4 regions of the Kluyvera sichuanensis genome follow, and region 1 is predicted to be linked to each of the others. Evidence: predicted binding sites of a transcription regulator. Region 1 holds the regulator's gene; each other region holds the start of a gene.

Region 1 (5,928 bases):
GCTTTCTTCTGTTCTGCATACTCATCAGAGAGCAGCAGCTCACGCATAGCACGGACTTTATCTTTGGCGGTTTTTACCGTTTTCACGTCAGCAACGGGGGCAGCAGCCGGGGCCGGAGCGGGAGCCGGTTCTGCTTTGACGACCGGCGCAGCAGCAGTCGCCACGGGCTGAGAAGCGGCGGAGAATTTCAGCATACGCCGTAAAATGTCGGACGCGCTCTCGCCAATGTGCAGAGTGTGAGCCGCAATATAGCGATAGAGCTCGTCATCAACTTCGATCGTTTTCATCTTAATCCGGTGCGATAATTTTTCTGAATACAATTCATTGGGATTATAAAGTCAAAACCCAACAGCGGGTAGCGCCAAACCAGGAAGACAGCAAAATTCGGATGAGTTCCTCTCTTGCCCCTGAGCGTTAGAATGTCCAACATGATACCCTAACCCGACAATGCGAAAAAAAGAACTTTGCTATGAAATTGAATGTCCGAGCGCAAACTGCACAAAACCTGCACAATAATTCTCCCATCGTTCTCGTCCACGGCCTGTTTGGTAGCCTGGATAATCTGGGCATCCTGGCCCGCGACCTGGTCACCGACCACGATATCCTCCAGGTAGACATGCGTAACCACGGTCTCTCACCGCGCGCCGATGAGATGACCTACCCCGCTATGGCTCAGGATCTGCTCGATACGCTCGATGCTAACGGCATTGAAAAAGCAACGGTTATCGGCCATTCCATGGGCGGTAAAGCGGTGATGGCGCTCACCGCGCTGGCCCCTGAACGCATCGACCGACTGGTGGCGATTGATATTGCCCCGGTCGATTACCAGGTCCGCCGTCACGATGAGATTTTTGCAGCTATTAATGCAGTCACCAACGCTGGCGTCGCCACCCGTCAGCAGGCCGCGACGGTAATGCGCGAGTACCTTAAAGAAGAAGGCGTGATTCAGTTCCTGCTGAAATCCTTTGTCGATGGTGCCTGGCGTTTTAACGTACCGGTGCTGTGGGAGCAATACCCGCATATCGTTGGTTGGGAGACCATTCCGGCCTGGGACCACCCTGCCCTATTCATTCCCGGTGGCAATTCACCCTATGTGACCGAAGCCTATCGTGACGCGCTGCTGGCTCAGTTCCCGCAGGCAAAAGCGCACGTTATCGCCGGCGCGGGTCACTGGGTTCACGCCGAAAAACCGGAAGCGGTGCTGCGAGCCATTCGCCGTTATCTCGCCGAGTGATTAAAAATGCATCGACCGCGCGCCAGAATGGCCGTGGTCGTTGGCGTGTGGGCCCCACTGATGTATGATTGCGCGCTGTCTGCACCGGGTACCGCCCGGTAGCTTGTTTCCCCGAAGTCACTCAGAACCATGGCAAAAGAACAAACGGACCGTACGACCTTAGATTTGTTCGCAAATGAGCGTCGGCCGGGAAGACCAAAAACCAATCCGCTTTCGCGTGACGAACAGCTGCGCATTAATAAGCGTAATCAGTTAAAACGCGACAAAGTGCGCGGTCTGAAGCGCGTGGAGCTGAAGCTGAATAACGAAGCCGTTGATGCACTCAACGAGCTGGCGACTGCCCGTGATATGAGCCGGAGTGAACTCATTGAAGAGATTCTGATGAGCCAACTGGCCCAGCTGCACGGACAGGGGAAAGTCTGAAAAATCCCCCAAAATACGCTTTCATGTAGCAGAGTGTGCAGTCCGGCACGATAGCGGTTTCCGCGCACCTCTCTGTTCTGCTATGATTGCCCTTATCTGTGGGCAATGAGCCACCACCATATCATTAAGTTTCAAGAGGTTATTTTACTCATGGCAATCGTTGGCATCTTTTTCGGTAGCGATACCGGAAACACCGAAAATATCGCAAAAATGATTCAAAAACAGCTTGGTAAAGATGTCGCTGACGTTCACGACATTGCCAAGAGCAGCAAGGAAGATCTGGAAGCATTCGATATTCTGCTGCTGGGTATCCCAACCTGGTACTACGGTGAAGCACAGTGCGACTGGGATGATTTCTTCCCTACGCTGGAAGAAGTGGACTTCAACGGTAAACTGGTTGCGCTGTTTGGCTGCGGCGACCAGGAAGACTACGCGGAATACTTCTGTGACGCACTGGGCACCATCCGCGACATCATTGAGCCGCGTGGCGCAACCATCGTCGGCCACTGGCCGACCGCGGGCTACCATTTCGAAGCATCCAAAGGTCTGGCGGATGACGACCACTTTGTGGGTCTGGCTATCGACGAAGACCGTCAGCCAGAACTGACCGCCGAGCGCGTTGAGAAATGGGTCAAGCAGGTTGCAGAAGAGCTGCACCTGGATGAGATCAAAAACGCCTGATTATCCTGCGGCACGATGATAAATCGTGCCGCATTAATAGGTAAAAGCAATTAAAATAATAGCTACAATTTTTTAACTTTTGAGCGCATACCTGTACAATATCTTCTGATTTAGCGCGGTCTCATCGCCAGTTTGTCGGTGAAGCCTCGTTTTTGAAAGCTTAGTTTACCCGGCTCTTGCTGTTTTCATTTCAATAGGGTCATTCTATAATGAGACGCATTAATTCGGGTGCATTCTCTGTGATACTTTCGCTGATGGAAGTTAATCGTTTAGCAACAGGACAGATTCCGCATGACTGACAATAACACCGCATTAAAGAAGGCTGGCCTGAAAGTCACACTTCCACGGTTAAAGATTCTGGAAGTCCTTCAGGAACCGGATAACCACCATGTCAGCGCGGAAGACTTATACAAACGCCTGATCGACATGGGTGAAGAGATTGGTTTAGCCACGGTTTACCGCGTACTGAACCAGTTCGATGACGCTGGTATCGTGACCCGTCACAATTTTGAAGGCGGTAAATCCGTTTTTGAACTGACCCAGCAGCATCACCACGATCACCTGATCTGCCTCGACTGCGGCAAAGTGATCGAGTTCAGCGATGATTCCATTGAAGCTCGTCAGCGTGAAATCGCATCGAAGCACGGTATCCGCTTAACGAACCACAGTCTTTATCTTTATGGTCACTGCGCTGAAGGCGACTGCCGTGAAGATGAACACGCACATGACGCGGTAGCAAAATAAGCGTACCGCGCTTCTCGAAAACCAGCCTAAGCGCTGGTTTTTTTATGCCCTGCTTTTACGATAGCCATAAAAAAACCGCTGCAAGCAGCGGTTATTGGTAATCAACGTGAACTTATTTCTGTGGCGCGTTGTTACTGCGAATTTCCTGCCAAATCTTATCGCAGTTTTTCGCTACCGCTTCGTCATTGCCCATTTTTCTGGCGTTAATACATTTCTGGTAATCAATGACGCGCACGCTTTCCTGATTCGCGAACTGCTCGTGCGTTTTCTCTTGCTTCAGCACATTCAGCACGCTCTGGCAGGCCTGAATTTTATCCGGATTGCCTTCTGCGGTGTTAATACAGGCGCTGTAAGCATCCTTAAGCTTGCTATCTTCCTTCGGTGCAGGAGATTGGGCACAGGCGGTTAATCCAGCAGCCATCAGCGCAATAATAATCAATTTTTTCATACGATGAGCCTCTTAACAGCGGCAGAGGTCTCCCCCTGCCGCGTTAGCATCAGAAAATAGTGAACGGTGCGATAACCATGAATTTCACGTCACGCTCATCCTGGAACATGTTGTTGTAACCTGCATCGCCCATATTAAGATTGGAGTGATTGTCATACTGGGTGAAGTGCAGTTTGAACATCGTTCCTTTCGCACGGCCATCCTGTACAACATAGGCAGCATCAAGGCTGTACGAGGATTCTTTCAGACGCTGGCTTTGATCGTAGATTTCAGCAGAGCTTGGTTTAGCATCCCAGCCGTAGACATATGATGCCCCGACGGACCAACCCGGCAGGTCCCAATTACTTAAGTCGTACATGGCGCCGAAGAATACCGCTTTTTCGCCGTTGGCGTTGAAGTCAGAACGGTTATCCCACCAGATATCCAGACGACCGTTAGACGATGCATAGGTAGGAGTCATACGCTGCAGGAAGTAACCCTGGTTACCTTCTGCACGCACCCAGGTGCCTTCCAGGCGTAAATCAACCTGACCGACTTTGTAGCCGAAGGTTAATGCCTGTAACCATGCCATTCCATCGTAAAGGTCGTTAGCCAGCGCAACATCATCTGCCGTTGTCAGATTTTTTTGGTCGCTGACTTTGTCATGTGCGCCATAGAACTGATAGCTGGTGGTTAATGGATTACCCACGACATCAAATTTATAGGATGCCTTAGCAAAATACTGGTCCATATATCCCTGAGCCTGGCCAAAAGCAGCTTCAAGCACCAGATCGTTTTTGAAGTCATACTTCAGGCCCAGAGAGTGTAAATAATCCACTTTCTTTTTACGGTCGCCCTGGTAAAAATTATCCATTTCCAGGTGCCACGGAGCCTTGTACTGATCGGTCCACATGTACGAGAAGCTCAGCGCGCCAGCATCACCGTAGTCGAAGTTAGCGCCGGCTTCAGCACCCTGATAGGTGCCAGGCATAAAGCTCCAGTGCGGAGCCAGCAGCGTTTGACCGGTTGGCTGGATATAACCAGCACGTGCCCAGGTAGGACCATATTTAAATTTAGCTGCCGCTTTATAAAGGCTGATACCGCTTTTATCGCCAGACCAATCTTCATCGTATGCTTTATTGCTCGCGGAGAAGGCAATTTCGTTCGGGTGAGCACTACCGTTATTCTCTGCCATTTCAATCGCGGTAAACGCCGCAATATCAATACCGAACATGTCAGCCGCATAGCCAGACTGGAAGTCGAGGTTGGCGTTCCAGGTGGAGTGGGAAAGGTTGGTTTTATATTTACCGTTGTCATTTACATCTTTACGGTCACGCTCACGCTGCCAGTAATAGATACCACCGGTCATTGTAGAATCGTCGATGAAGCCTTCTGCCTTTGCTTCCGGAGTCATCATAAAGCCTGACATTGCTGTCACACCGGCGATAGCCAGCGCCAGCGTACTACGTTTGCCACTAAACGTACGCATAGTTATATCCTCTTTGACTTTTAAAAATGCCGCTGCAAAGCAGAAGGCAAAAAAATAAAACTGATAAAAAGGTACTGCTAAAAAATTGTGTTTCACTACACCTACAGACTATTTTTCGCGACGCGAATTATCAATCCTTTTCCGCAACGAGAGTGCAGGATTATGACAAAGCGCACATATTTGGTTTCCGTTTGTAACAGAGTGCGTTACTGCAACATCTCCGCGCCAAGCCTTGCCGGGCCTGAGAAAAGTGTGAATGAGACCGTTTACATTAGACTTTTGTAACAAGCGGGATTAAAAGCGTGGGATACTTAGAGGTAGAATAATTGCATTAATTCGCTTCGCGAAACTAAGTAAGGCAACGTTTGCCGAGACGCTTACCCGGTGCTGAGTGCCTCCATGCACACCCCAGCAAGCTGACCATGGGACCAGGTCATAGGATTATCTCGTGACCATCATCTAATACCACGCAATGACTTTCCCCTTTTTATCAACAATCACTCCTGTGGTAAGCCCATTCGACGTTTCACTATAAGCATGGTTTTCATCAAAGTAGCGAATCCTGGCTCTAAAAAATACGCAGGTATATGGGCCATCATCACCCACCCAATCTAATTCACCGGGAAAACAATTATCACTATTGTTCACGGTAGTGGTCTCACAGCAATCTGGATTCTCACGGTTAAATTCATTGACAGAACGATAAAGCACTAACATAAAATAATTGCCATTTGTATATTTCTTTTTTAATTTATCTTTATACGCTGTAGCATCATGAATAAAATAATCACCAAGCTTAGGCCATGGATAAATAGACAAAATATCATGTGAAATTTCTATTTGCTTATCTCTATTAGTAACAAAACTCTTGATAACTTCCTCTACCGCCCTACGTTCCCTGATGGCAAATTTTTTCTCCCCTTGGTATAT
Region 2 (5,928 bases), 2.2 Mb from region 1:
TATCGGTAAATTTGCCCTCGCAGGGTGTGCCGGCAATCGCGGAATGCCCGGTAATTATCGCCATGTAGCCGATATAATCATCCTCAGCGAGGGCGGAGCTTTCATCGCGGGGGAGCCACGGAGCAATGATTTTTCCGCTGTAATGCACGGCGAAGAGTGAAATAATAAAACATGCTGGGGTGAGTAGTAGGTTGCTGAGGGGCGCTCCCAGGAGCATGACCCAGCCATGCTGGAAAAGGATGCCGAAGAGCCCGAAAAAACCGGCCAATAAACAGAGCACAACTAATAACGGAATACGCCCAATATTCAGAAAATGAATCACCTGTCCGATATTACCAGATGACAAAGCATCATAATTATCGAGATGGGCATCGAGTGCGCCAGAGAGATAATGGCCAAAGGCCAATGAGATTATTTCAATTACGCCGATAAGAAGAACAAATGTTAGTGCAAACAGGTAGGGACTATTATATTCCGTTAATAAAATCATGCTTCATTCCCCCTGCAATAGATTTCCCTGGGCGATGGTTTTTCTCTTGTTCTTATAGCGTGTCACGATAGCATATTCTGGCCGGATCGTTTAATCCGGAAAGGGATTTTTCCCCCTCAGATTTCGTGGGGAAGTACGTGCGTGGTGAGAGGGGAATGTGCATTATACACAGCTCCATAGTGCTTTCCGGAGCGTACTGAAATCAGGAAATGTGTAAACGGGCCGTACGGCCCGCTTTAGTTTTACTTTGGCTCTACCGGAGCGGGGCTGACATTTTCAACGGACTGGCGGTTTTCCAGCTCGCTAATCCGCTGTTCCAGCAGCGCCAGCTTCTCACGCGTACGCAGCAGAACCTGAGTCTGCACGTCAAACTCTTCACGGCTCACCACATCAAGGCGCGTCAACTGCGACTGGATCACCTGGCGAACTTTCTTCTCAATATCATCACCGAACTCACGCAGACCTTTCGGCATAGACTCGTGGACCTGGCGGGCGATTTGTTCAATTTTTTTCGGGTCGATCATCTCTTGTTCCCTGATTCTGTCGGCATGAAGGCTATTGTAGTGTCTTATCCCGGTGCGATAAACCAGAATTGTTCGAAGCTTATGCATTGCCGAAGATAGTCATTGGCGTTATAGTAAGTACGCTTATTCTCAGGGCGGGGCGAAATTCCCCACCGGCGGTAAATCAGCTACGGCTGAAAGCCCGCGAGCGCTTCAGATGTTTTCTGAAGGTCAGCAGATCCGGTGTAATTCCGGGGCCGACGGTTAGAGTCCGGATGGGAGAGAGTAACGATTCAGTTGGGTTAAGCACCCGCTCGCGTTATCTATTTGCCGTTATATCGGCACTCCTAAGACTGCCCTGATTCTGGTAACCATAATATTAATGAGGTTTTTTTACCATGAATCAGACGCTACTTTCCTCTTTTGGTACTCCGTTCGAACGCGTTGAAAACGCGCTTGTTGCTCTGCGCGAAGGTCGCGGTGCGATGGTGCTGGACGACGAAGATCGCGAGAACGAAGGCGACATGATCTTTGCCGCCGAAAACATGACCGTTGAACAAATGGCGCTGACTATCCGTCACGGTAGCGGCATCGTTTGTCTGTGTCTCACCGACGAACGTCGTAAACAGTTGGAACTGCCAATGATGGTAGAAAACAACACCAGCGCTTACGGCACCGGCTTTACCGTCACTATCGAAGCGGCTCATGGCGTGACCACCGGCGTTTCTGCCGCTGACCGTCTGACCACCGTTCGCGCGGCGATTGCCGACAACGCGAAACCTTCCGATCTGAACCGTCCTGGCCACGTTTTCCCACTGCGCGCGCAGGCGGGTGGCGTGCTGACCCGTGGCGGTCACACCGAAGCGACTATCGATCTGGTGACGCTGGCAGGCTTTAAACCAGCAGGCGTGCTGTGTGAACTGACCAACGACGACGGCACCATGGCGCGCGCGCCAGAGTGCATCGAGTTTGCGAAGAAACATAACATGGCGCTGGTGACCATCGAAGATCTGGTAGCCTACCGTCGTGAGCACGAGCGTAAAGCCAGCTAATCCAGCGGCCTACGTGATGAAGCCCGGTTTGCGATACGCACCGGGCTTTTTTATTGCCTGACGTTAGCCAATGCCCATCGACTGTAACACCACCAGGCTCATCCCCATGACCGACATGCCGCACAGCACGCCGTAGCTGGGGTTGTTGTTAGGGTCAATCTCTTTGGCCAACGGCATCAGTTCATCGACGGAAAGGGCGACCATAATCCCGGCGACCGCCGCCATAATCGAGGCCATCAGCACCGGTGACACCATGCTGCCAAGGATCGCCCACGCCAGCACGCCGCCCAGTATTTCCGCCATGCCTGAAATTCCCGCCCAGAATACCGCTTTGCGCTTTGAGCCCGTGGCGGCGTAGACCGGCCCGGCAACCGCCAGCCCTTCAGGAATATTGTGCAGCGCCACGGCGAGCGCAATGCCGAAGCCCAGCTCAAGGTTGTTGCTGGCGGTGACGAAGGTGGCAATACCTTCCGGGAAGTTGTGCAGGCTGATGCCAAGGGTTAACAGCACGGCGGTGCGGCGAATGTTGCGCGGCAGCGGCTGGGTGTTTTTCTGCATCAGATCCTGCGGATGCGCATGCGGCAGGATGTGATCGAGTGCAAAATAACCAATGAGGCCGACGACAAACATCCCGTAGCCCAGCACCGGCGACATTCCCGGCGTACCGAGCGCGGCGGGCAGCATCTCCATTAATGAGATCAGCAGCATAATGCCGGCGGCGAAGCCGAGCGAAAAGGCGAGTACCCGGTTGGACGGCTTTTGCCCGATCACCCCGAGTATGGCGCCGATAAAGGTGGCAGCTCCTGCCAGTAATGTCAGAATCAGCGGTACCGACATCGCTTACTCCTTATGATAATGATTATCATTCATGATATTGAAAATCGTCAGCCATGGCGAGAGGCGACGCTATTCTTTACTTCATCCTTACATTCAAATTTTCTGAAGATCATCATCACGCTTATCTGAGTTTATCCTCACTCAAAACGGGTTAATGTGGTGTTATTAAATTATGCCCTCTGGAAGGATAACATCATGTCTCGTAGCCGAATGCCAGCACTGTTTTTAGGTCACGGTAGCCCGATGAACGTACTGGAAGATAACCTCTATACCCGTACCTGGCGGCATCTGGGTGAAACGTTGCCACGCCCAAAAGCTATTGTGGTGGTGTCCGCGCACTGGTTCACTCGCGGCACGGGCGTGACGGCGATGGAAACCCCGAAGACGATCCACGATTTCGGCGGCTTCCCGCAGGCGCTGTACGATACCCATTACCCGGCTCCGGGGTCCCCGGCGCTGGCGCAACAGTTGGTTGAACTGCTGGCACCGGTTCCGGTGGCGCTTGATAAAGAGGCCTGGGGCTTTGACCACGGGTCCTGGGGCGTGCTGATTAAGATGTACCCGAATGCGGACATCCCGATGGTGCAGTTGAGCATCGACAGCACTAAGCCAGCGGCATGGCACTTTGAGATCGGTCGTAAGCTGGCAAGCCTGCGCGATGAAGGCATTATGCTGGTGGCGAGCGGTAACGTGGTGCACAACCTGCGTACGGCGAAATGGCACGGCGATTCAACGCCTTACCCGTGGGCCACGTCGTTTAACGATTATGTGAAGGCGAATCTAAGCTGGAAAGGGCCGGTTGAACAGCATCCGCTGGTGAACTATCTGGCGCATGAGGGCGGTTCGCTGTCGAACCCAACGGCGGATCACTTCCTGCCGCTGCTTTATGTGCTGGGTGCCTGGGATGGCGAAGAGCCCATCACGATCCCGGTAGACGGTATCGAAATGGGCTCCTTGAGTATGCTGTCGGTGCTAATCGGTTAACGATTATTCGACGAAAATGTGGGGATAGAAGCGTGACAGATCCTGAGTGATCAGCGCTCTGTCCTCACGAATGCCAATTCCGGCAGGCTCGTCGTTAATCAGCCAACTGCCAATCAACATGTAGCTATCACCAAACTTCGGCAGCGGATGGAACTGCTGCACGATCATCCCTTCTTCGCCGTACGGCCCTTCCACCTGCTCGATGGTTTTACCGTTCTCGACGATCGAAATGTTGGCACCTTCGCGGGAGAAGATCGGCTTCACCACGAATTTGTCCATCTCTGGATGACTGTCTTCGGCAAAATAGGCTGGCAGCAGGTTCGGGTGATCCGGGAACATCTCCCACAGCAGCGGCAGCAGCGCTTTGTTGGAAATGATGCTCTTCCAGGCTGGTTCCAGCCAGCGCACGCCAGCGTCTTCGAGCTTGGTGGAGAACATCTCGCGCAGCATGTATTCCCACGGATAGAGCTTGAACAGGTTGCTGATCACCTGATCCTGCAGATCGGTAAACTGTCCTTTTTCACCCAGACCAATCTCATCAATGTAGAGGAACTCGGTCGCTACGCCAGCTTCAGCGGCGCAGTCCTGCAGATACTGCACGGTACCGCGATCTTCCACGGTGTCCTGGCAGCAGGTCAGATGCAACAACTGGAAGCCGTGTTGTTCGCGCAGCACGTTGAAACGCTCGATGATCTTTTCCTGCAGGCTGTTGAACTGATCGCTGCCTTCCGGCAGGTTGCCCGCGTTGATCTGATCTTCGAGCCAGATCCACTGGAAGAACGCCGCTTCGTACAGTGACGTTGGGGTATCGGCGTTATTTTCCAGCAGCTTCGGTTCACCGGTGCCGTCCCACGCCAGATCGAGGCGCGAGTAGAGCGACGGCTGCTGCGTTTGCCATGACTGGCGCACGAAGGTCCAGGTGTGCTTTGGAATGCGGAACTTCGCCATCAGCTCATCGCTGGCGATGACGCGTTCAACCACTTTCAGACACAGTTGATGCAGTTCAGCGGTAACCTCTTCCAGCTTTTCAACCTGCGCCAGCGTCAGCTTATAGTAAGCCTCTTCACTCCAGTACGGCTCGCCGTACATGGTGTGAAAGTTGAAGCCGTACTCCGTTGCCTTTTCACGCCAGTCCGGGCGCTCAGTAATGCTGATTCTTTCCATGGTCATCAGCCGCCCATTGAACGGGTGGTGGTGCCCGACGCGCTACGCTGCATGGTGGACTGTTTCGCCACGGACTCACCGAAGCCGCCGCGAGTCACGGTGCTGGTGGTTGCCGGTTTTGGTGCCATCGCGGTTTTCGGTACGTTCATCGAACGGCCCGGCTGCGCTGCGCCGTAGTTTTTACCGCCGGCATCGGTGTATTTACCGTAGGCCGGGCTGGATGGGTTCTTCGAGGTGAAGACCGGCTGCTGCTGGTAGCCACCCATGCCGCCGCTCATCATACGGCCCATCATGTAGCCCGCCATCAGCGGCATCCAGAAGCTGCCGCTGCTTTGCGCTTGCGCCTGGTTTTCACCGCTGGCAGGTGCCATACCGGCCTGCGCCGGTGCCTGCTGGCACTGGCCTTCGCCAAATTCAGCTACGCAGTCTTCACGGCTGGCGTACTTCGGCGCGGTACGTTCGGCTTCTTTCAGCGCGTTATCGAAGGTGGTTTTACATTCGGCGCTTTTGCCCGGATTCGCTGCAGAGCAGTCGTCCGCGTTCTGATAGAGCGTGACGGTTTCGTCAGTTTTTTCACAGCCTGCCAGCATGAATACTGCGGTAACGGCTAAGGCGACCGGCGTGAGGTGACGCGCGCCCCAGCTTTTACGGAAGGCGGCATGTTGAATATTGTTCGTCCGTTTCATTGTGTTCTTCCTGGACCCAGTAGAGTGGTATTGCAATAACGCTCAGGATAGTGGATGAGTGGTTGAAAATGAAGCGAAGAAGGGCGTAAAGCGGCGGATCTTTACGTTGCCTTACGTTAGCGCAAGAGAATGAAAAAAGGGCCCGCATAAAGCGGACCCTTTTCAGTACGGCGAGAGGCCTTAGCGCAGACGCGCTTTGCTGGTCGCCGGAG
Region 3 (5,928 bases), 1.9 Mb from region 1:
GCAGCATATGCTCAGCATTGCCAACTTCGCCCAGAGTTGCACGGCATTCTGCTTCGACTTTACGCATTTCACCAGAACGCAGACGCAGGGTGACATAAGCACCATCGCGAGCAACGATCTGAACGTAAGTACCAGCGGAACGTGCCAGCTGACCGCCTTTACCTGGTTTCATTTCTACGTTATGAACGGTAGAACCAACCGGGATATTGCGCATCGGCAGGGTGTTACCTGCTTTGATTGCAGCATCAACGCCAGACTGAATCTGGTCGCCAGCTTTCAGGCCTTTAGGGGCCAGGATGTAACGACGTTCGCCGTCTTTGTACAGAACCAGCGCGATGTTCGCGGAGCGGTTCGGATCGTACTCAAGACGTTCAACAATTGCCGGGATACCGTCTTTGTTGCGTTTGAAGTCAACAATACGGTAAGCCTGCTTGTGACCACCACCGATGTGACGAGTGGTGATGCGGCCATTGTTGTTACGACCACCGGATTTGCTGTTTTTTTCAACCAGCGGAGCAAAAGGTTTGCCCTTGTGCAGCTCTGGGTTGACCACTTTAACGACGTGGCGACGACCCGGAGATGTCGGTTTACATTTAACAACTGCCATTGTATTACTCCTCCGACTTACTCAGCGCCGCCGACGAAGTCCAGATTCTGGCCTTCCTTCAGGGTGACGTAAGCTTTTTTCCAGTCGCTACGACGACCGATACGCTGTCCGTGACGTTTAACTTTCCCTTTAACTACCAGGGTGTTAACGACTTCGACTTCGACTTCAAACAGTTTCTGCACAGCAGCTTTGATTTCTGCTTTGGTCGCGTCTTTGGCAACTTTGAGAACGATGGTATTGGTTTTTTCCATCGCAGTAGACGCTTTTTCAGAAACGTGCGGTGCGCGCAGCACCTTCAGCAGACGTTCTTCACGAATCATGCCAGCATCTCCTCAACTTGCTTAACAGCATCAGCAGTCATTACGACTTTGTCGAAGGCGATCAGGCTAACCGGGTCGATACCAGTTGCATCGCGTACGTCAACCTTGTGCAGGTTGCGCGCAGCCAGGAACAGGTTTTCGTCCAGCTCACCGGTGATGATCAGCACATCTTCCAGAGCCATGTCTTTCAGTTTCTGTGCCAGCAGCTTAGTTTTAGGCGCTTCAACAGAGAATGATTCGACAACGATCAGACGATCCTGACGTACCAGTTCGGACAGGATGCTTTTCAGCGCGCCGCGGTACATCTTTTTGTTAACTTTTTGACTGTGGTCCTGTGGACGAGCAGCGAAGGTCACGCCACCTGAACGCCAGATCGGGCTCTTGATAGAACCTGAACGCGCACGGCCGGTACCTTTCTGGCGCCATGGCTTTTTGCCTGAACCAGTTACTTCAGCACGAGTCTTCTGAGCACGAGTACCCTGACGAGCACCAGCTGCATAAGCAACAACAACCTGGTGAACCAGCGCTTCGTTGAAATCACGACCGAAGGTAGTTTCGGAAACAGTCAGCGCGCTCTGCGCGTCTTTCAATACTAATTCCATTGCTATCCCCTTACGCCTTCACAGCTGGTTTAACGATCAGGTCGCAACCGGTCGCACCCGGAACACCACCTTTAACCAGCAGCAGGTTGCGCTCAGCGTCAACGCGTACTACGTCAAGGCTCTGAACGGTGACACGTTCGTTACCCATCTGACCTGCCATTTTCTTGCCTTTGAACACTTTGCCCGGAGTCTGGTTCTGACCGATAGAACCCGGAACGCGGTGAGACAAGGAGTTACCGTGAGTAGCGTCTTGGGTACGGAAGTTCCAGCGCTTAACGGTACCAGCGAAACCTTTACCTTTAGAGGTACCGGTTACGTCAACTTTTTTAACGTCAGCAAACAGTTCAACGCTAATGTCCTGACCAACGGTGTATTCTTCACCATCTGCCAGACGGAACTCCCACAGGCCGCGGCCAGCTTCTACGCCAGCTTTAGCGAAGTGACCAGCTTCCGGCTTGGTTACACGGTTAGCTTTTTTAGCACCAGTGGTAACCTGAACAGCGCGATAGCCATCGTTAGCCAGATCTTTGATCTGAGTAACGCGGTTTGCTTCAACTTCGATAACGGTTACTGGGATAGAAACGCCATCTTCAGTGAAGATGCGGGTCATACCCACTTTTTTACCGACTAAACCAATCATTGTATCAACCTCTCAATCGCTCGATGACCTGATTAACCCAGGCTGATCTGCACGTCTACACCGGCAGCCAGGTCCAGACGCATCAGAGCATCAACGGTTTTTTCAGTTGGCTCAACGATGTCAACCAGACGCTTGTGAGTGCGAATTTCGTACTGATCACGCGCGTCTTTGTTGACGTGCGGGGAGATCAGAACGGTAAAGCGCTCTTTGCGGGTCGGCAGCGGGATCGGACCACGGACTTGCGCACCAGTGCGCTTAGCAGTCTCGACGATTTCCGCGGTTGATTGATCGATCAGACGATGATCAAACGCTTTCAGGCGGATACGGATTCTTTGGTTCTGCATGAGACCAGAGCTCCAATTATTTTATAGACGAAATAGTTACTCCTCAAACCCATTACGATTGATGGGAGAGTGTAACCGTTCTTACAGAGTTCCCCAATTGGGAACATTGTCTGGTATCGCTTACGCAGTACCGGTGGTTCATATTGAACCGCTGTCTATATTAGACAAGCCCGCGCATTATACACGTATACCCATACTAAGCAAGCCGCGTTTATAAATTAGTCAGTAAAGCCTGGAAGGCGGCTAGCAGAATCGGTGAACAAACTGCAACGATGGGTATGAGTCTGGATAGCCCTTCGTGAAAACGCGCATCGGCCGTTGCCGCCCCTCTCTTCGCCTCGCACACTGTCGGCATGACCTCTTATGGAAACCAATAATGATGCTTCCGGCCCTCCCCTTCTATCTTCTCTATGCCGTACTCAACATCATCCTGTGCTGGCAAGACTTCCGCGCCGGGTTATTGCGTAACAGCTTTACCTGCCCTTTGCTTTGGGGAGGGTTACTAAGTCAGCTCTGTCTGAATCCAACAAGGAGTAACGAGGCACTATGGGGAGCGATTGCAGGCTATTGCGCGATGGCTCTCTTTTACTGGGGATACCGCGCACTGCGACGCTGTGAAGGCTTAGGGTATGGTGACGTAAAGTATGTGGCGGCACTCGGCGCCTGGCACGGCTGGCAATCTCTACCGCTGCTCGTGTTGGTGGCTACGTTGCTGGCGTGTGCCTTTATCGTGGGGAAGGCACTGTGGCTGCATCAGGCGGAGAATATAAAAAACCCGCTGCCTTTTGGACCATTTCTGGGGGCGGCGGGTTTTATTATGGCTGGCTTGTCTGCTTTTAACCTTCAACCTTAATCTGCGACTGCAGGTAGTTCTGCAAACCAATTTTGCCGATCAGATCCAGTTCGGTCTCCAGCCAGTCAATGTGATGTTCTTCCTCGGTGAGGATGGTAATCAACATATCACGGCTGACGTAGTCATGTACGCTATCAGCATAGGCAATGGCTTCACGCAGATCCTTCGCGCCGTCCAGTTCAAGCTTTAAGTCGGACTGCAGCATCTCTTCGACATCTTCGCCGATATGCAGCTTGCCAAGGTCTTGTAGATTAGGGATCCCTTCAAGAAACAGAATACGCTCAATGTACTGATCGGCGTGTTTCATTTCATCGATGGATTCGTGGTATTCAATATCGTTGAGGCGCATCAGGCCCCAGTTTTTGAACATTCTCGCATGGAGAAAGTATTGGTTGATTGCGACAAGCTCGTTTCCCAATAATTTATTGAGATAATTTATTATCTTAACATCACCTTTCATTATATAGACCCTCCGCTTCCACTTATTGAAGCGTAGAACGGCCTACCGGGATGTCAAAAAAGAAATCCGGGCTCAGGCAATCTCTTTGAACTCTGGCATTTGCATTAATTCGTCTTCCATCACCTCACGTGCAGCACGAACGCATTTACCGCATTGATTTCCAATAGGAATGCATTTTCTTAATTGCTGGAAAGACTGCGGATGAAACTGGCGTACTGCCTGGCGAATTTTTTTATCGCTGACGCCATTGCACAAACAAACGTACATAACCACTCCCGTTCAATTTCTGAACAAAGTGTAAGTGAGAATAATTATGATTACAATAGCCAGACGCGAGAAGTCGCGTGAAATAAGGGATCAAATCGTGCGAAAAATATTGCGGGGATAAATAACAAAAAGCAAAAAGGGCACCGAAGTGCCCTTTTCAAGTGCAAAACTAATTAATCAATAATTAGCTCATTACTTTAGCAACAACGCCCGCACCTACAGTACGACCGCCTTCACGGATTGCGAAACGCAGGCCATCGTCCATCGCGATTGGGTGGATCAGAGTCACAACCATCTTGATGTTGTCGCCTGGCATTACCATCTCAACGCCTTCTGGCAGTTCGATGGTACCGGTCACGTCAGTAGTACGGAAGTAGAACTGTGGACGGTAGCCTTTGAAGAACGGAGTATGACGGCCGCCTTCGTCTTTGGACAGAATGTACACTTCAGATTCGAACTTGGTGTGCGGCTTGATAGAGCCTGGCTTAGCCAGAACCTGACCACGTTCGATTTCTTCACGTTTGATACCACGCAGCAGAACACCAACGTTCTCACCAGCACGGCCTTCGTCCAGCAGTTTGCGGAACATTTCAACGCCGGTACAGGTAGACTTAGCAGTCTCTTTGATACCAACGATTTCAACTTCTTCACCAACTTTGATGATACCGCGCTCTACACGACCGGTAACAACGGTACCACGACCGGAGATGGAGAATACGTCTTCGATTGGCAGCAGGAACGGCTTGTCGATAGCACGTTCTGGTTCTGGGATGTAAGAATCCAGGAAGCCAGCCAGTTCGATGATTTTCGCTTCCCACTCTGCTTCGCCTTCCAGCGCTTTCAGAGCAGAACCACGGATGATTGGGGTATCATCACCTGGGAAGTCGTACTGGGACAGAAGTTCACGAACTTCCATTTCAACCAGTTCCAGCAGCTCTTCGTCATCAACCATGTCGCATTTGTTCAGGAACACGATGATGTAAGGAACGCCTACCTGACGACCCAGCAGGATGTGCTCACGAGTCTGTGGCATAGGGCCATCAGTCGCAGCAACAACCAGGATCGCGCCGTCCATCTGCGCAGCACCGGTGATCATGTTTTTAACATAGTCGGCGTGGCCTGGGCAGTCTACGTGTGCGTAGTGGCGAGTCGGGGTGTCATATTCAACGTGGGAAGTGTTGATGGTGATACCACGAGCTTTTTCTTCTGGTGCGTTATCGATCTGGTCGAAAGCACGAGCAGCACCGCCGTAGGTTTTAGCCAGTACGGTAGTGATTGCAGCAGTCAGGGTAGTTTTACCGTGGTCAACGTGGCCGATGGTGCCGACGTTAACGTGCGGTTTTGTACGTTCAAATTTTTCTTTAGACACGGCTATATTCCTTACTATAGTGCTCTCCCCTTTGGAGAGAGCACGGGACTTAGGTTTTAATCCTGTGGATTATTTACCACGGGCTTCAATAACGGCCTGAGCAACGTTGTTCGGCGCATCGTCGTACTTCAGGAACTCCATGGAGTAAGAAGCACGGCCTTTGGTCAGTGAACGCAGCTGAGTTGCATAACCGAACATTTCGGACAGCGGAACTTCAGCGTGGATCACAACGCCAGTAACGTTGGATTCCTGACCTTTGAGCATACCACGACGGCGGCTCAAGTCACCGATAACGTCACCAGTGTTCTCTTCAGGAGTCTCTACTTCAACCTTCATGATAGGCTCAAGCAGAACTGGTTTCGCTTTCTTAAAGCCGTCTTTAAACGCCAGAGAAGCTGCCAGTTTAAACGCCAGTTCAGAGGAGTCAACGTCATGGTAAGAACCGAAGTGCAGACGAACACCCATG
Region 4 (5,928 bases), 2.2 Mb from region 1:
AGCGCGCAGTAAGGAATATTGATAAAGGTGTAGCACAGCATCAATAAGGTGTAGGTCAGGTAGGCGTAAACCAGCTTACCCGAAGCGCCAAAGGCGGGCGTGGTGAAGGTCATCACCGCCAGCACCGCGTAGGGAATAGCAAACCAGATAAGCCACGGGCGGAAGTGGCCCCAGCGGGTTTTAACCCGGTCGGCGACGATGCCGGTCAGCGGGTCGGTGATGGCATCAAGCACGCGGGTCACCAGGAACATCACCCCTACCGCCGCAGCGGAGAGGCCGTAAATATCCGTGTAAAACCAGGTCAAAAACATCGTTACAGAAGAGTAGACGATGCCGCAAGCGGCGTCGCCCATGCCATATCCCAGCTTTTCTGCGATAGACAATTTGCTGTCATTTGCCACGAGAATATCCTCCGGAATTGAAGAGGCTTCAATGTAGGAGGATGCCTAAGACAATCATATTGTCATTTTTCGTACTGGTATTACGTTTTCTGGCAACTGCGGAAGTTGTCACATAACTGGATGATTTATCATACCACTTTCATTTTTGTGACCTTACACCAGGCGGAAAACGGAAATCGCCGACTTCAGTTCGCCGGTATGACGCTGCTGTTGATGCGCCACCTGAATGGTTTGGGCCACGTGCTGGATATTCTCCTGCACGCTGGCATCGATGGTGGCAATGCTGCCTTTCATCTGCAGCACGCTGGTTTTCTGCTGGTCACTCATCGAGAACAGCACATCGACGCAGGACTGCAGGCTGTCGATATTGCTGATAATCGACGCCATCGTTTTCCCCGCCCGTTCAACCTGCTCTGCCCCTTGATGGGTGCGCTCGACGGAGGTGGCAATCATCTGGCGGATATCGCGGGCCGCCTCTTCGCAGCGCAGCGCCAGCGTACGCACTTCGGCAGCCACCACCGCGAAGCCTTTGCCATGCGCCCCCGCCCGCGCCGCCTCGACGGAGGCGTTCAGCGACAGAATATTGGTCTGGAAGGCTATGCCGTCGATAAGCTCAAGAATGCCGTTGATTTTCAGCGATTCGTCGCGGATATGCGCCATTGATGCCATCGCCGAGCGAATATTCTCCCCGCCCTCCTGCGCTACGCCGCTCGCCTGCTCCGCCAGCGTCCGCGCTTCGCTGGCCTTCTCGCTGGTGAGCGACGCCGCCCCGGCGAGTTGTTCCATGGCGCTGGCGGTGACCGCTAGCGAACGCGCCTGGTTATCCGTACGCTCAGAGAGCGCAGTGTTGCGCTGAAGTAGCGTTTGCGAGGCCTCCAGCAGTTCAGAGACATTGCCGCTAACCTGCTCAAGGGTATTTCGCATCGCATCCAGCGTCAGGCTAAAGGTACGGGCAAACGGAGAGCGACTAGTTTTGCTGTCACGCTCAAGCGTCAGGAAGCCCGACTCGCGGTTAATCACCGAGGCCAGTTTCGCCACTTCGCTGGCCGAGCGGGCATCCTGCTCCATCCGCACCGCCAGCAGCACCAGAAATATCGTCTGCGCGACCACATACAGCCCGTGCATCACCACCATTTCCAGCCCGGTATGCATGAATACGGTAATATTAAACAGGCCATATTCCTGTAAATAATTAAACACCAGATGATGTACGGCAATAACGGCCGCGCCCATAATTAATGGCCGCCAGTCTCGCCATGCCAGCAGCGCAGAGAGCAATACAAACACCGAGAAGTGGTATTCGGTTTCACCACCGCCAAGTTGAATAAGCAGCGCAGAATAGGCCATCATAATAAAGGCGTAGACCAGCCGGGTAATTAATCTGCCGGGAAAAAGGAGCGTCATCAATGTGCCCAGCACCGAAAGCAACGTAGCCGCCAGCAGCGCCAGGCTGAGGTTATCGTTCATCGCCCCGACGCCTAGTGAAACGCCCCACATCACCCAGGCCAGCGCCATCAGCAGACGGTCCGCTCTGCGGCGAATGGAGGATAAAGAGAACAGATCCTGAGACAGCCCGTTGGGCTGCCAAAACGTCATTATTGCCATGATATATTCCGCCCGCGCAGGTTTCATTTCACGTCATATTATTGTTAGCGTTCAGGATTAAGCGTAGAGGGGTTATTTCTTGCTAGCCACTATATTGTTAAAAATATATCGCTAAGATTAAGTTGTACTTAATTTTATTTAACAGCGAGTTGGAATATATAAGACTTAAGGGAAATATTATATTACTGGGGGAATAATAACGGATGGCGCAGAACGCGCCATCCGGGATGCTTATTTTTTCGCGACGGTTTCTTCGCCAACGAGGCCAATCTTCAGATAGCCCGCCTGGTGCAGGGTATCCATGACCTTCATCATCGTTTCGTAGTCCACGGTTTTATCCGCGCGGAAGAAGATGGTGGTATCTTTCTTGCCTTCCGTGAGCGTATCAATCGCCGTCACCATATTATCGTCGGTGACCGGGTCATTGCCTAGGAACATCGATTTGTCCGCTTTCACCGACAGATAGACCGGTTTATCCGGGCGAGGCTGCGGTTGGCTGGACGAAGCTGGCAGATTCACTTTGACATCGACGGTCGCCAGCGGCGCGGCAACCATAAAGATAATCAGCAGTACCAACATGACATCGATAAACGGCGTCACGTTGATATCATGCATTTCGCCATTATCGTCCAGATTTTCATTAAGACGCATTGCCATGGGGCATTAACCTACTCGTAATTTCTGGGCGGTACGCACCGGATGAACGCCGCTGGCGCTGAGGTCCAGATCACGGCTTTGCAGCAGCAGAACCTGCGCCGCAACGTCGCTCAGGTTGGCTTTAAAGCCGCCAATCAGACGCGCAAAGATGTTATAGATGACCACCGCAGGAATCGCGGCGAACAGGCCAATCGCGGTCGCCAACAGCGCTTCTGCGATACCCGGCGCCACAACCGCCAGGTTAGTGGTCTGGGTCTGGGCGATGCCGATGAAGCTGTTCATGATACCCCATACGGTACCAAACAGGCCGACGAACGGGGAGATAGCACCGATGGTCGCCAGGAAACCGTTACCACGGCCCATATGACGACCCACGGCCGCCACGCGACGTTCCAGACGGAAGCCGGTACGTTCTTTAATGCCTTCGTTATCTTCCGAACCCGCAGAGAGCTCCAGCTCGTTCTGCGCTTCGTTGATTAACTGCGTGCTCAGGCTGCGGGCATCGAATGCAGCCGCAATTTCATTCGCCTGATTCAGGGAACGCGCTTCGCCTAACAGTTTCTGTTCGCGCTTGAGGCGGCGCTTATGGGAAAGGAGCTCAGCACCCTTGCTGAAGAAAATAGCCCAGGTGACGACGGATGCCAGTATCAAGCCAATCATGACCACTTTAACCACGATGTCGGCATGATGATACATACCCCAAACGGAGAGATCCGCCTGCATCAAATTATTACCCACTGTGTATCTCCAGGACATAAATCACAAATTCTGAGCACAATAATATCAAAACATCGTCGAATTGATAGTAGTTCTCATTAGTATTTACATATTGACCCAAATCACACTTATTTTCCTTGCGCTTACGCAGTAAAAAAGTTTTCAGCCGGTTTTTTGGCAAAATTTTCTGCTGTTCGCGCAGGTAACGGTAGATCCCACGCGCAATCGTGTTAATTTAGCCATCCAGACGTATAAAAATAGGCAGATAAAAAATGGCAGACAAGCACCTCGATACCGCGCTGGTTAACGCCGGACGCAGCAAAAAATACACTCAGGGATCGGTGAACAGCGTCATTCAGCGCGCCTCCTCGCTGGTGTTCGACACCGTCGCCGCCAAAAAACATGCGACCCACAACCGCGCTAACGGCGAACTGTTCTACGGCCGTCGCGGCACCCTCACCCACTTCTCATTGCAGGAAGCGATGTGTGAACTGGAAGGCGGCGCTGGCTGCGCGCTTTTCCCATGCGGCGCGGCAGCGGTCGCCAACACCATTCTGGCGTTTGTGGAACAGGGCGATAACGTGCTGATGACCAACACCGCCTATGAGCCAAGCCAGGACTTCTGCACCAAAATTCTCGGTAAGCTGGGCGTGACCACCAGCTGGTTCGACCCGATGATCGGCGAAGGGATTACCGCGTTGATCAAGCCCAACACCAAAATTGTGTTCCTGGAATCCCCTGGTTCTATCACCATGGAAGTGCACGATATTCCGGCCATCGTTGCCGCCGTGCGCCGCGTTGCGCCTGAAGCAATCATCATGATCGACAATACCTGGGCGGCGGGGGTTCTGTTTAAAGCGCTCGATTTCGGTATCGATATTTCTATTCAGGCTGGCACCAAATACCTGATTGGCCATTCGGATGCGATGGTCGGTACTGCGGTATCTAACGAACGCTGCTGGGCGCAACTGCGCGAAAACGCCTACCTGATGGGCCAGATGCTCGACGCCGATACCGCTTATATGACCAGCCGTGGCCTGCGTACGCTGGGCGTGCGCTTACGTCAGCATCATGAAAGCAGCCTGAAGGTTGCCGAATGGTTGGCACAGCAGCCGCAGGTTGAGCGCGTTAACCACCCTGCACTGCCGGGCAGTAAAGGGCATGAATTCTGGAAGCGTGATTTTACCGGCAGCAGCGGTCTGTTCTCGTTCGTGCTCAAAAAACACCTCAATGATGAAGAGCTGGCAAACTACCTCGATAACTTCTCGCTGTTCAGCATGGCCTACTCCTGGGGCGGATTTGAGTCGCTGATTCTGGCGAATCAGCCGTCCGAGCTCGCCAGCATTCGTCCGGAAGGAAAAATCGATTTCACCGGTACGCTGGTACGCGTCCACATCGGTTTAGAAAACGTTGACGATCTGATTGCGGATTTAGCGGCAGGATTTGCCCGCATCGTGTAACATGGCCTCAGCCCGGTAGCCCAGGCTATCGGGTGGGTTAGTACTGTTTTTGATGCGTCGGTCAGGCGCGTCACCGATGTTGAGAACAGTCGGTCCCCGAAGTGATTGACCACCGTCGGCGTAAACCGTTTCCGCGTTGTTGTCAGTAAATCAGGACAGCGCGGCTTCATTTGTTGCGCACGCGATCAAGGTGTTCTTAATCTTTCGGGCGTACAATAAGCGAAAACGCTGTTCCACAGGAATGTTCATGGTCGTTATTCAAGATATTGTCGCCGCGCTTTGGCAGCACGATTTTGCTGCTCTGGCGAATCCGCACGTCGTGGGGGTCGTTTATCTGGTCATGTTTGCCACTCTGTTTCTGGAAAATGGCCTGCTTCCCGCTTCATTCTTACCCGGCGATAGCCTTCTGCTATTGGCGGGCGCGCTCATTGCAAAGGGCGTGATGGGCTACGTCCCTACCATTGCCATTCTGACCGCGGCCGCCAGCCTCGGCTGCTGGCTGAGCTATATTCAGGGTCGTTGGTTGGGTAATACCCGCGTGGTGAAAGGTTGGCTGGCGCAGTTGCCGGATAAGTACCACCAGCGCGCAACCTGTATGTTTGACCGCCACGGTCTGCTAGCGCTGCTGGCGGGGCGTTTCCTGGCGTTTGTGCGTACCCTGCTGCCAACGATGGCGGGTATCTCCGGCCTGTCGAATCGCCGTTTCCAGGTGTTTAACTGGCTGAGCGCGCTGCTGTGGGTAGGCGTGGTGACGAGCTTAGGCTATGCCATTAGCATGATCCCGTTTGTAAAACGTCATGAAGATCAAGTGATGACCTTCCTGATGATCCTGCCCATCTTCCTGCTGGTTGCCGGGCTTCTGGGCACGGTGATTGTGGTGATTAAGAAGAAGTATTGCGACGCATAATATTGTGTAGCCCGGCCGAGCAACGCGACGCCGGGAATGGATTCCGAGCTACCCCGGGGTCGGCGTAAACGCCTCGCCCGGGCTACAAATTACATTCCCCGCAGCCTTGCCGCATCCTCTCCCGGCGTCATGCCGAAATAGCGCTTAAACTCCCGGCTAAACTGCGACGCGCTTTCGTATC

What was found. The regulator Fur, encoded in region 1, represses iron uptake genes when iron is present. The targets are predictions, from matches to a motif close to ATAATAATGAGAACNACTATCAA.
Region 2: a site for Fur is predicted at 2,889-2,911, ahead of zupT (zinc transporter ZupT). Genes of this name have one in related genera too.
Region 3: a site for Fur is predicted at 4,128-4,150, ahead of bfd (bacterioferritin-associated ferredoxin). Genes of this name have one in related genera too.
Region 4: a site for Fur is predicted at 3,463-3,485, ahead of exbB (tol-pal system-associated acyl-CoA thioesterase). Genes of this name have one in related genera too.

The regions. Positions count from the first base shown of each region.
Region 1 is NZ_CP162271.1:98,155-104,082, reverse strand. Features, by position in the region: gene seqA (replication initiation negative regulator SeqA) at 1-287, opposite strand, end outside; gene ybfF (esterase) at 470-1,234, shown strand; gene ybfE (LexA regulated protein) at 1,364-1,657, shown strand; gene fldA (flavodoxin FldA) at 1,808-2,338, shown strand; gene fur (ferric iron uptake transcriptional regulator) at 2,630-3,082, shown strand; gene chiQ (ChiQ/YbfN family lipoprotein) at 3,195-3,530, opposite strand; gene AB2B48_RS00480 (chitoporin ChiP) at 3,580-4,998, opposite strand; gene AB2B48_RS00475 (hypothetical protein) at 5,458-5,928, opposite strand, start outside.
Region 2 is NZ_CP162271.1:3,009,408-3,015,335, reverse strand. Features, by position in the region: gene AB2B48_RS14525 (OB-fold-containig protein) at 1-490, opposite strand, end outside; gene ubiK (ubiquinone biosynthesis accessory factor UbiK) at 733-1,014, opposite strand; FMN riboswitch at 1,136-1,284, shown strand; gene ribB (3,4-dihydroxy-2-butanone-4-phosphate synthase) at 1,392-2,045, shown strand; gene zupT (zinc transporter ZupT) at 2,109-2,882, opposite strand; gene ygiD (4,5-DOPA dioxygenase extradiol) at 3,078-3,866, shown strand; gene AB2B48_RS14500 (glutathionylspermidine synthase family protein) at 3,870-5,030, opposite strand; gene AB2B48_RS14495 (DUF1190 family protein) at 5,036-5,716, opposite strand; gene tolC (outer membrane channel protein TolC) at 5,897-5,928, opposite strand, start outside.
Region 3 is NZ_CP162271.1:3,267,047-3,272,974, forward strand. Features, by position in the region: gene rplB (50S ribosomal protein L2) at 1-607, opposite strand, end outside; gene rplW (50S ribosomal protein L23) at 625-927, opposite strand; gene rplD (50S ribosomal protein L4) at 924-1,529, opposite strand; gene rplC (50S ribosomal protein L3) at 1,540-2,169, opposite strand; gene rpsJ (30S ribosomal protein S10) at 2,202-2,513, opposite strand; gene AB2B48_RS15830 (prepilin peptidase) at 2,893-3,366, shown strand; gene bfr (bacterioferritin) at 3,350-3,826, opposite strand; gene bfd (bacterioferritin-associated ferredoxin) at 3,899-4,093, opposite strand; gene tuf (elongation factor Tu) at 4,278-5,462, opposite strand; gene fusA (elongation factor G) at 5,532-5,928, opposite strand, start outside.
Region 4 is NZ_CP162271.1:2,973,680-2,979,607, forward strand. Features, by position in the region: gene AB2B48_RS14335 (glycoside-pentoside-hexuronide (GPH):cation symporter) at 1-401, opposite strand, end outside; gene AB2B48_RS14340 (methyl-accepting chemotaxis protein) at 555-1,997, opposite strand; gene exbD (TonB system transport protein ExbD) at 2,238-2,663, opposite strand; gene exbB (tol-pal system-associated acyl-CoA thioesterase) at 2,670-3,401, opposite strand; gene metC (cystathionine beta-lyase) at 3,653-4,840, shown strand; gene yghB (DedA family general envelope maintenance protein YghB) at 5,088-5,747, shown strand; gene AB2B48_RS14365 (AraC family transcriptional regulator) at 5,837-5,928, opposite strand, start outside.